3 regions of the Bacillus sp. GW823-FHT06B01 genome follow, and region 3 is predicted to be linked to each of the others. Evidence: riboswitches for the same ligand, from Rfam matches in the RefSeq annotation. Region 3 holds a riboswitch; each other region holds the start of a gene.

Region 1 (3,290 bases), 840 kb from region 3:
TAGCCATACAAAAGCAATTAAAAAACATACGAGCCAATATGTCATCGTTCTTCTAATTAGTAATCTCGGATGAAGTCCCTTTTCTAACCATAATTTTAAAGCATCAAAACTCCAAGCAGTCGCCCAGCCTAATAACGGACGAAACATATAAAAATCTATTACATTCCCTATACGACCAAACCTCGTATCATAATCATATTGCGTCTCAAAATGAATGTGTTCTTTACGCGGTGTATACTTCCAATAACCACGCCCTATTTGAATAAGTGATAATTTATTATCCGTCCAAAATTTTAAAGAAGAAATCCGGTCTCCCGTTTCTTTTCTTATTTCACCTATCGATTCTCCTTCCCCAGCTATTTCAAGTCCAAATCCGATCTTTGTTTTATATAAAAACTTCTGCGGTTCTCCTTCTTTTTTCTCTAAATATGAAATTTCAGTAAAGCGAGCATCCCATTCTGTATGTATATGTGGTTCTTGCGTGTATTCCCATAATTTCTCCATTGTTGTGTTCATTTCTGCCGAAACATAAATAGGCTTTTTCCCCTTCATTCTTCCACCTCCAATGCGCTATAATTTTAATGTACATGCTATGAATTTATTTTGCTACAGTTTTCACAAACTCCTCCAAGAGAAGAAAGAATTTTTAAAATTTATACAAAACACTTGATTCCCCGAAAAATTTAAATTATTATAAAACAAATGTTACCAACAACTTCATAAATCAAACACTCTCGCCTAAAACGTGAGATAGAGGTTGCGATACTTATGATTATTCTAATGGAGACACAGAGATGTCTATGAAATTAGATGAAAGGAAGTATTGCCGAAATCGATAATTTTCTCTGCATTTATCGATTGGGGCTGTTTTCGAATAGAAACAGAACTGTCATATGTACAGCAGTGTATGTATGAAGAGCTATCTACAAAAAAGAGATATCATTTTTATGGTATTCCTTTTTTGGCGGTTTTTTTATTAGCTCCGTTTTCTGTTTCCCTTTTCCTGTAACAGCACCATCCTCACTTATTTGAGATGGTGTTTTTTGTTTTTCTCTGGTAACTACAGGAATATTGGGATCTATATATGTCCTAATCTATTCTTAAAAATGGATGAAAGAAGGAATTCGTAATGGAAACGATTGTACAAAAATTTGGTGGCACTTCTGTTGGAAGCGTTGAGCGCATTCAACATGTAGCAAATTTAATTATTGAAGAATATGAACGAGGACATAGCATCGTCTCTGTCGTTTCAGCAATGGGAAAAAGCACAGATGAACTCGTAGCACTTGCTAACGCGATTTCAGAAAATCCGAGTAAACGCGAAATGGATATGCTTCTATCAACAGGAGAGCAAGTGACTATTTCATTATTAACGATGGCACTACAAGCAAAAGGTTATAACGCGATTTCATTAACTGGATGGCAAGCTGGTATTACGACAGAATCTGTACATAGTAGTGCACGGATTACTGAAATTCATACAGATCGAATTCAATCTTATCTTACTGAAGGCACGATTGTTATTGTAGCTGGCTTCCAAGGAGCCAGTAAAGAACATGAAATTACAACGCTTGGACGTGGTGGTTCTGATACAACTGCTGTTGCATTAGCTGCTGCACTGAAAGCAAAAAAATGTGATATTTACACGGATGTGAACGGTGTATATACAACGGACCCACGAGTTGTAAAAGATGCTTATAAATTAGATGAAATTTCTTATGACGAAATGCTAGAACTAGCAAACCTCGGTGCTGGTGTATTACACCCGCGTGCTGTTGAGTTTGCTAAAAATCATAATGTCATGTTAGAAGTTCGCTCAAGTATGGAACAAGAAAACGGAACAATTGTAAAAGGAGAATGTAACATGGAACAACAATCAATCGTTAAAGGTATTGCATTTGAAGATAATATTACACGCGTCACAATGAAAGGATTGGAACAAGGTGCACTTTCAACAGTTTTCTCTACATTAGCAGCGGCACATATTAATGTAGATATCATCATTCAAAGTATTACAAATGAAGGAACTGTTCACCTCTCCTTCTCAATCCATTCTAATGATTTAGAAGAAACATTAGAGGTATTGGAACAGAATCAAGAAACACTTCACTATGAATCTGTAGAATATGAAAATCATTTAGCAAAAGTATCCATTGTAGGATCGGGTATGGTCTCTAATCCTGGTGTTGCTGCAAATATGTTCACTACTTTAAAAGAAGAAGATATTCATATTAAAATGGTAAGTACATCAGAAATTAAAGTGTCTGTCGTTATTGACCGCCTTCATTTAGTAACAGGTGTCGAGGCACTGCATCAATCATTTATGGCGAAAATTGAGCCTTTAGTGCAGATGAGTTAATTTCCACCGGTAAAACTTTAAAAAATATATGAATCTATTTCCTTCCTATATAAATAGAAACAGGGTAGGACTGTTTTGTGGGAAAGTCGAAGTTATTCTATCGAATAGCAATTACAGTATCAAATTCTTGAAATGATAGCATTCACGAAATAAAGTTCTCGCATATTTCAATAGTAAAGGTTTGCGAAGTGTTATTCGTTAACAAGATTTTATATACTATGCCCGAAAACACCTTGTCACATTTTCCTACACTGTGACAAGATGTTTTTTGTTTAGAAGAGATTTTAGTATAATTATGAGGATAATTAAATAATAAATTTATACATAAAAGGAGATAAAAACTATGGCAAACAACCGATTACTACGAATGGACAATGTCAGCATCGTTGTAGAATCCCTTGATAACGCAATCTCTTTCTTCGAGGAGATTGGCTTGAATCTCGAAGGGCGAGCTACTGTTGAAGGTGAATGGGCTGGTCGCGTAACTGGACTCGGTTCTCAGTGCGTAGAGATTGCTATGATGGTTACCCCAGATGGCCATAGCCGAATTGAACTTTCGCGATTTCTCACCCCCCCTACTATTGCAGATCATCGGACAGCTCCTGTAAATGCCCTCGGTTATTTACGCGTCATGTTCACCGTTGAGGACATTGACGAAATGGTATCCAGACTGACTAAACATGGTGCTCAGCTCGTTGGTGAAGTAGTTCAGTATGAGAACTCGTATCGACTCTGCTACATTCGTGGAACCGAAGGAATTTTAATCGGTTTAGCGGAAGAACTCGGTAACAAGTAAGTAATGTTTTACTGAAGTAAAAATATTTGAAAGAATTTTACGCTTAATAAAACTTAGATTTTGAACCCCGTCCTAACTTTAGAACGGGGTTATGCTTGTTTGGACTTTTTAACATACTATCAATATCTCAAAATT
Region 2 (3,290 bases), on a different contig from region 3:
TAAAGTTGATCCAACTATTATTTCACTTTCTTACGTGGCAGTTGGTCTTGTCGTTATTATTTCTATTTTCATTGCTGTTCGCAATCATTCCAAGCGTTCTAACGCATCGACAGCCGGATATCCGAATGATCAAAAACAAATGCTACCATAACGATAAAAATACCGCCCGATATACTTCGAGCGGTATTTTTTATATTTCTATTTTCCAATTAATCATCGTTTCTGTAGTGTCAATTCTCTTCATATGTAATTTCTCTAATACACGAATCGAGCTATCATTTTCAAGAAGTGTCTCCGCAATAATCGTTTCTACTTCTCCTGTTTGAAAAGCCCAATTTATTAATTCTCTTACAGCTTCTGTCGCATACCCTTTATTCCAATATTTCTCAATAAATCCGTAACCAATTTCTACTGTATGTTCCTCATTTGGTTTCCCTTTAAATCCTATATCACCTAGAACGATGTCATCTTCTTTGCGAATGACATACCACGCGCCCCAAGGTAATAAAACCTTATTTTGTTTTACATTTTCTACATGCCCTACAATATGCGGACCACTGTTATATCCTTGCTCGTTAGCAACTTGCATACTCTCTTCTGTACACGGTACTATATAGAGTCTTTCTGTTTCTAATTTCATGTTAATTTCCCCTTTTTTGCTTAAACGTTTTTTTAATTATAACAAAAAATATGACCTTATTATGAATGTCGAATTATATTTTCAGAATTTTCTTTTATTTTTAAAGGGTTTTTCAATATTTTTTGCGAAACATTTGTATAACAATTTCTTTATTTGTTTTTTGTTACATAACAGTAGGTTCGGGTGGAGTTTTGCAAGCGTTTCCTATACAATAACCGATATTTTTTGACTTTTCCTAACAAAATATCTTGCAATATATTCAGAAAGTCATTACAATTGCCATATATTAAAAATCTTAGCAATATATCAAATCCTCATCAATCCGATGAGGTAGAGGTTGCGACTTTTATGAGTAAAACGGACGAGACACAGAGAATGTCACCAACTCCGTTTGAAAGGAAAAGTTGCCGAAGTTTATATTTCTTCTCTGGAAATATGAGCTGGGGCTGTCTCCGAAAGGAACAGAACTGTCACGTTTACAAAATTACCGTGTAAACGTGGGGTGCTATCTTAACGGAAGGGTATGATGGGGTGGTTATTTGTGAAACGTTCCGCCTAATTCCTTTGGCGGTTTTTTGTATTTTTCTCCCCCGCTCCTTCCTAACCTACAAGAAAAGGAGTGTTGAACATGAATAGCGCAACAAATCAATCTACCTCTAAAACGCAAACTACACAAGGACAAGGTGAATTAAAACGCGGATTAAAATCTCGTCACCTTACGATGATTTCTCTCGGTGGTACAATCGGTACCGGACTATTTCTTGCCAGCGGTGGTGTCATCCATACAGCTGGTCCTGGCGGTGCACTAGTCGCATACGCCGCAATTGGAATTATGGTTTACTTTTTAATGACAAGCTTAGCTGAACTCGCGGCTTACATGCCTGTTACCGGATCTTTTAGCACGTATGCAACAAAATTTGTTGATCCATCCCTTGGCTTTGCACTTGGATGGAACTATTGGTATAACTGGGCCATTACAATTGCTGCTGAACTCGCTGCTGTAACATTAATTATGAAATTTTGGTTCCCAGATACCCCTTCTCTTATTTGGAGTGGATTATGTTTAGCTATTATTTTCCTTTTAAACTATTTATCTGTTAAAGGGTTTGGTGAATCTGAATATTGGTTCGCACTTATTAAAGTAGTTACTATTATTATCTTTTTAATTGTCGGCTTTATGATGATTTTCGGAATTATGGGCGGCGAATCTGTTGGCTTTAAAAACTTCACTGTTGCAGATGCACCATTTAATGGCGGCATTATGGCAATTATCGGTGTATTTATGGCTGCTGGGTTCTCATTCCAAGGAACTGAATTATTAGGTGTAGCTGCTGGTGAAACTGCTGATCCAGAGCGTAACATTCCAAAAGCAATTCGTTCTATCTTTTGGCGTATTCTTTTATTCTATATCCTTGCGATTCTCGTTATCGGTTTATTAATTCCTTATACGACTGAAAGCCTTGCTGCAAGCGATGTAACAGTAAGTCCATTTACACTTATTTTTGAAAAAGCGGGCGTTGCCTTTGCTGCTTCTGTTATGAACGCTGTTATTTTAACGGCAGTATTGTCTGCTGGTAACTCTGGTATGTATGCATCAACTCGTATGCTTTGGGACTTAGCTCGCCAAGGAAAAGCACCAAAGTTTCTTGGTAAATTAGATAGCCGCGGTGTACCTGTTAACGCATTAATCGTAACGTCAATTGTCGGTAGTATCGCTTTCATTGCCTCTTTATTCGGTGACGGTGTTGTATACATTTGGTTATTAAACGCATCTGGAATGTCTGGCTTTATCGCATGGGTCGGAATTGCAATTAGTCATTACCGTTTCCGTAAAGCATATATCGCACAAGGAAAAGATTTGAAAGACTTACCATATAGAGCAAAATGGTTCCCGTTCGGTCCAATTTTCGCATTTGCACTTTGTGTCATCGTAATTTTAGGTCAAAACTACGGCGCATTTATGGGTGAATCAATCGATTGGAACGGTGTACTCGTTTCTTACATCGGTTTACCACTCTTCTTAGTACTATGGTTAGGATATAAATTTACGAAGAAAACGAAAGTGATTCCGCTCGATAAATGTGAATTGAAATAAAGTGAAACGAGCAAACAAATATGTTTGCTCGTTTTTTATTCCGATGCTTCTCCCTTCCCTATTTCTCCTGTTTTTGCAATAATAAAGGAAATATATATAAAGGTTGGGATACCATGAACATTCGTATTACTGATGAAGCAAAAGCAGCTATACATAAATTAGAACGTGAAGATAAAAAGATCATTCGCATTAGAGGAACAATGACAAACTCTTGTAGTATTTTCGTTGATGTTGATTTAATTTGGGATACATATGATGCAGATGATGTTGTATATAAAGATGCCGAGTTTATCGTACAAATGGATTCATTCACGAAAGACTACACTGGTGATACGGTGAAACTTGATTATAAGACGACAGGTTTTAGTATTACGACTCCGAGTGAGACTTTAGTTTATGGATTGTCGATTAAAAAATAAAAATTGTTTTCAGCTGACAAATGAGGTGAAAAAATGGGTAAATATGTTCCGTTAAAATTTTTATTTAATGAAGAATTAGCAGAAATAATGGCTGATTCTATTTGTAAACACGATCCTAATTTTCCGAAAAGAAACT
Region 3 (3,290 bases):
AGGCAAAGCCGATTACGAATAAACCAATTCCGAGAAGGAACGTTTTTATATCGGATGCGCCGGTTTTAATAACCCATAGTGCGTAGCAAAGTGCGATCACTGCGACTATGCCATCTGTAATTCTTGCCCGCATTTCATTTTTATATGTTTCACCAGTTGCGACTAGTTTTAACTGGAAGATTGGTGAAACGAGATATGGAATGAGGTAGGCCAGTGTTGATACGGTAATAACGAATGTATAAGCTTCCGCAATAGTTCCTGATAATGTTGAGAATAAGAACACTTGCGACATAATGTTTGTTAATCGTAATGAGTAAATTGGACTTCCTTTTTTATTTGTTTTTGTGAAGAAGGAAGGGAAGAAACCTTCTTTTGCTGCTTGATACGGTACTTCTGAGCTTAATAAAATCCAGCCTAATATAGAACCGAATAGGGAAGTAAGAGCAAGTAATGCCATCAGTTTCCCGCCGCCATGACCCATTGCAGCGTTTAATGCATCTGCTAATGGACGTTCAGAAGCTTGTAATTTATCAACGTGAAGTACACCCATTGTTAAAATTGTAATTCCTAAGTAAATCGCAACTGTAATAAGTAATCCTGCAACTGTTGCGCGTTTTACTGTTTTAGGAGAGGTAGCACGGTTTGATAAAAGTACTGCCGATTCAATTCCGATAAATGCCCAAAGCGTTGTAAGAGCAGCTAAGTTTACTTGTGAAAGAAGGCCGTGTGATACACCTGATTTATCGATCATCGGTGTGTACCATTGTCCAAACTTAGAAGCTTCGAATGCAAATAAAGTAACGACGATGAATAAAAGGAATCCAGTTACTTTCGTTGTTGTTGCTAAGAAGTTTAGCTTTCCAGCTCCGCTTACACCGTTTGTTAATATAATATGAGTTCCCCAAAGTAAGATGGAACAAATCGTAAATGTAATTAGTTTTCCGACTTCTATGTTAAAAGAACCGATTGAAAATAGTAGTCGTGTATCTTTCATAATTGGGAAGAAGAGTGATAAATATCCCGCAAATGATGTAATGATGGCAACGTTACTTGCCCAGTTTGCTACCCAATATCCCCATACCATACTGAAACCAGCCATTTTTTTCTTTTTTGGTGTTGAGAATAAAGCATATGCATGACTTTGTGGTCCTGTCGTTAAATCAGGACGACGAATTGCTAAATTACCGAAAACAAGAGCTAGCATTAAAACACCAAACCCTGTTGTTAACCAAGCTAAAGTGACACCGAGAGGGCTTGCTGTTTGTGCCAACGTACTTGGCACCATGAAAATACCAGCGCCAACCATGTTACCGACAACGAAAGCTGTTAATACCCAAAAGCCCCATTTTTTTTGTTGCATAGAAAATACCTCCAAAGTTAGTATAACCAAGTCAAGCGAGGAGATATGTATGTCTTCTTAGTAGAGAAGAGAAGTCCCAAACAAAACAAAAAAAGCACGTAATTTGCCGCTACATGCTTTCTATCTTATAAGAAACCCACGACATACCTCTCGATAGCTCTCCACAAACGAAACGTTTGTGACAGTTCTGCACTTATTAAATGCAGACCCAGCAAGCGTGCATGGTGGACACGGGCTTACTTCGGCAATCATTCCTTTCTCATTCCTTCATCAATGCCACTACATCTCCTGAAATGATACTCTTAATGACTGCAACCTCTACCTCACCGAGATACGAATGAGGATTTAAATATTAAATTAACGTCTTTAAGAGTAACAAATGAATTTTTATACGTCAATGGATATAGTAATAATCAGATTATAGAGAAGAGTTTGTTATTAGGAATGAATAATTATTTGATATAAAAAGAAGCTGATCCAAAACTAGATCAGCTTCTACATATAAGATTAAACTAAGTTTAATACTGTTACTTTTTCACGTGTCATAGACTCAAGGCTCTTACGAATACCTTGTGCGCCCATACCTGAACCTTTTACACCGATGAATGGGAAGTGGTCAGGGCCGCGCTCTGTGCGTCCGTTAATTTGAACAGAACCAGTTTCGATTTTGTTAGCAATTGCAAATGCTTTGTTAATGTCTTTTGTGAAGACACTTGCTTGTAGACCGAACTCTGATTTGTTAGCAATTTCAATTGCTTGTTCATCTGAAGAAACACGGATGATTGGAAGGATTGGGCCGAAGGGCTCTTCCCAAGCAACTTTCATTTCTTCTGTTACGTGGTCGATTAATGTTGGGTAAATTAAGTTACGCTCACGTTTGTTACCGATAACGATTGTTGCACCTTTTTCAACAGCGTCGTCAACTAAGCCTTGAACGAAGTCAGCAGACTTGTCGTCGATTAATGGAACGATTGTGCTGTCTTGTTCTGGAGATCCAACTGATAGCTCAGCTACTTGCGCTTTTAATAAGCTAACAAGCTCGTCCGCTACGTTTTCGTGTACAAGTACACGTTTAATAGCAGTACAACGTTGACCAGAGTAAGAGAATGCACCGCTTACGATATGGTTTGCAGCATCTTGTAAGTCAGCATCTTCACGAACGATACCAGGGTCTTTACCACCAAGTTCTAATACAAGTGGAATCATTGCAGCTTTTTTCGCTAAATGTTTACCTGTGTTTGTACCACCTGTGAACGATACCATATTGATGCCTTCGTGTTCTACTAAGTAGTCACCAATTACAGAACCGCGTCCTGTAGCTACGTTTACAAGACCTTTTGGAAGGCCAGCTTTATGAAGTGCTTCAACCATTTTAATACCACTAATTGCACCTTGAGTTGCTGGTTTGAAAATAACAGCGTTACCCATAATTAATGCTGGTGCAAGTTTTGCAGCAGATAAGTTTACTGGGTAGTTAAATGGTGCGATTGCTAATACAACACCAAGGGGTGCGCGTTGGATGATCGCAAGTTTAGATTTCGTTCCGCCAGGGAAGCTATCGCCCATCATGCTTTCTCCGTGCATATGAAGAGCTTCTTCGATTGTGTAACGAATGAAATCAGCTGTACGAACAACTTCTTTCTTCGCATCTTTATAACCTTTACCGACTTCTTTCATAATGATATCGGCAATTTCATCTTGCATATTTACGAGCTCATCAGCCCATTTATATAAATATTTTGCGCGATCTTGTAGAGAAGCTTCCGCCCATGATTTTTGAGCTTCTTTTGCAGATGCAATTGCTTCATCTACTTCTCCGCGAGTAATTGCTTGTACTTGTCCAATTACTTCGTGTAAGTATGGAGATGGAATTTCGATTGTTTCTCCTGAAGAGCTTTCTCTCCATTCTCCGTCTAAATAAAATTTGTAC

The links. Region 3 has a riboswitch for lysine ahead of AC1Q8N_RS13680 (amino acid permease). Riboswitches for the same ligand answer to the same signal wherever they lie in the genome.
Region 1: linked by a shared signal. The riboswitch ahead of AC1Q8N_RS18135 (aspartate kinase) and the one ahead of AC1Q8N_RS13680 (amino acid permease) in region 3 are both predicted to bind lysine.
Region 2: linked by a shared signal. The riboswitch ahead of AC1Q8N_RS01005 (amino acid permease) and the one ahead of AC1Q8N_RS13680 (amino acid permease) in region 3 are both predicted to bind lysine.

What each region holds. Positions count from the first base shown of each region.
Region 1 is NZ_JBXAHR010000003.1:946,148-949,437, reverse strand. Features, by position in the region: gene AC1Q8N_RS18140 (DoxX-like family protein) at 1-552, opposite strand, end outside; lysine riboswitch at 744-930, shown strand; gene AC1Q8N_RS18135 (aspartate kinase) at 1,130-2,359, shown strand; gene AC1Q8N_RS18130 (VOC family protein) at 2,703-3,155, shown strand.
Region 2 is NZ_JBXAHR010000001.1:188,743-192,032, reverse strand. Features, by position in the region: gene AC1Q8N_RS01015 (sulfite exporter TauE/SafE family protein) at 1-151, shown strand, start outside; gene AC1Q8N_RS01010 (GNAT family N-acetyltransferase) at 191-640, opposite strand; lysine riboswitch at 964-1,156, shown strand; gene AC1Q8N_RS01005 (amino acid permease) at 1,269-2,735, shown strand; gene AC1Q8N_RS01000 (iron-sulfur cluster biosynthesis family protein) at 2,849-3,154, shown strand; gene AC1Q8N_RS00995 (DNA alkylation repair protein) at 3,188-3,290, shown strand, end outside.
Region 3 is NZ_JBXAHR010000003.1:107,029-110,318, forward strand. Features, by position in the region: gene AC1Q8N_RS13680 (amino acid permease) at 1-1,360, opposite strand, end outside; lysine riboswitch at 1,507-1,689, opposite strand; gene gapN (NADP-dependent glyceraldehyde-3-phosphate dehydrogenase) at 1,868-3,290, opposite strand, start outside.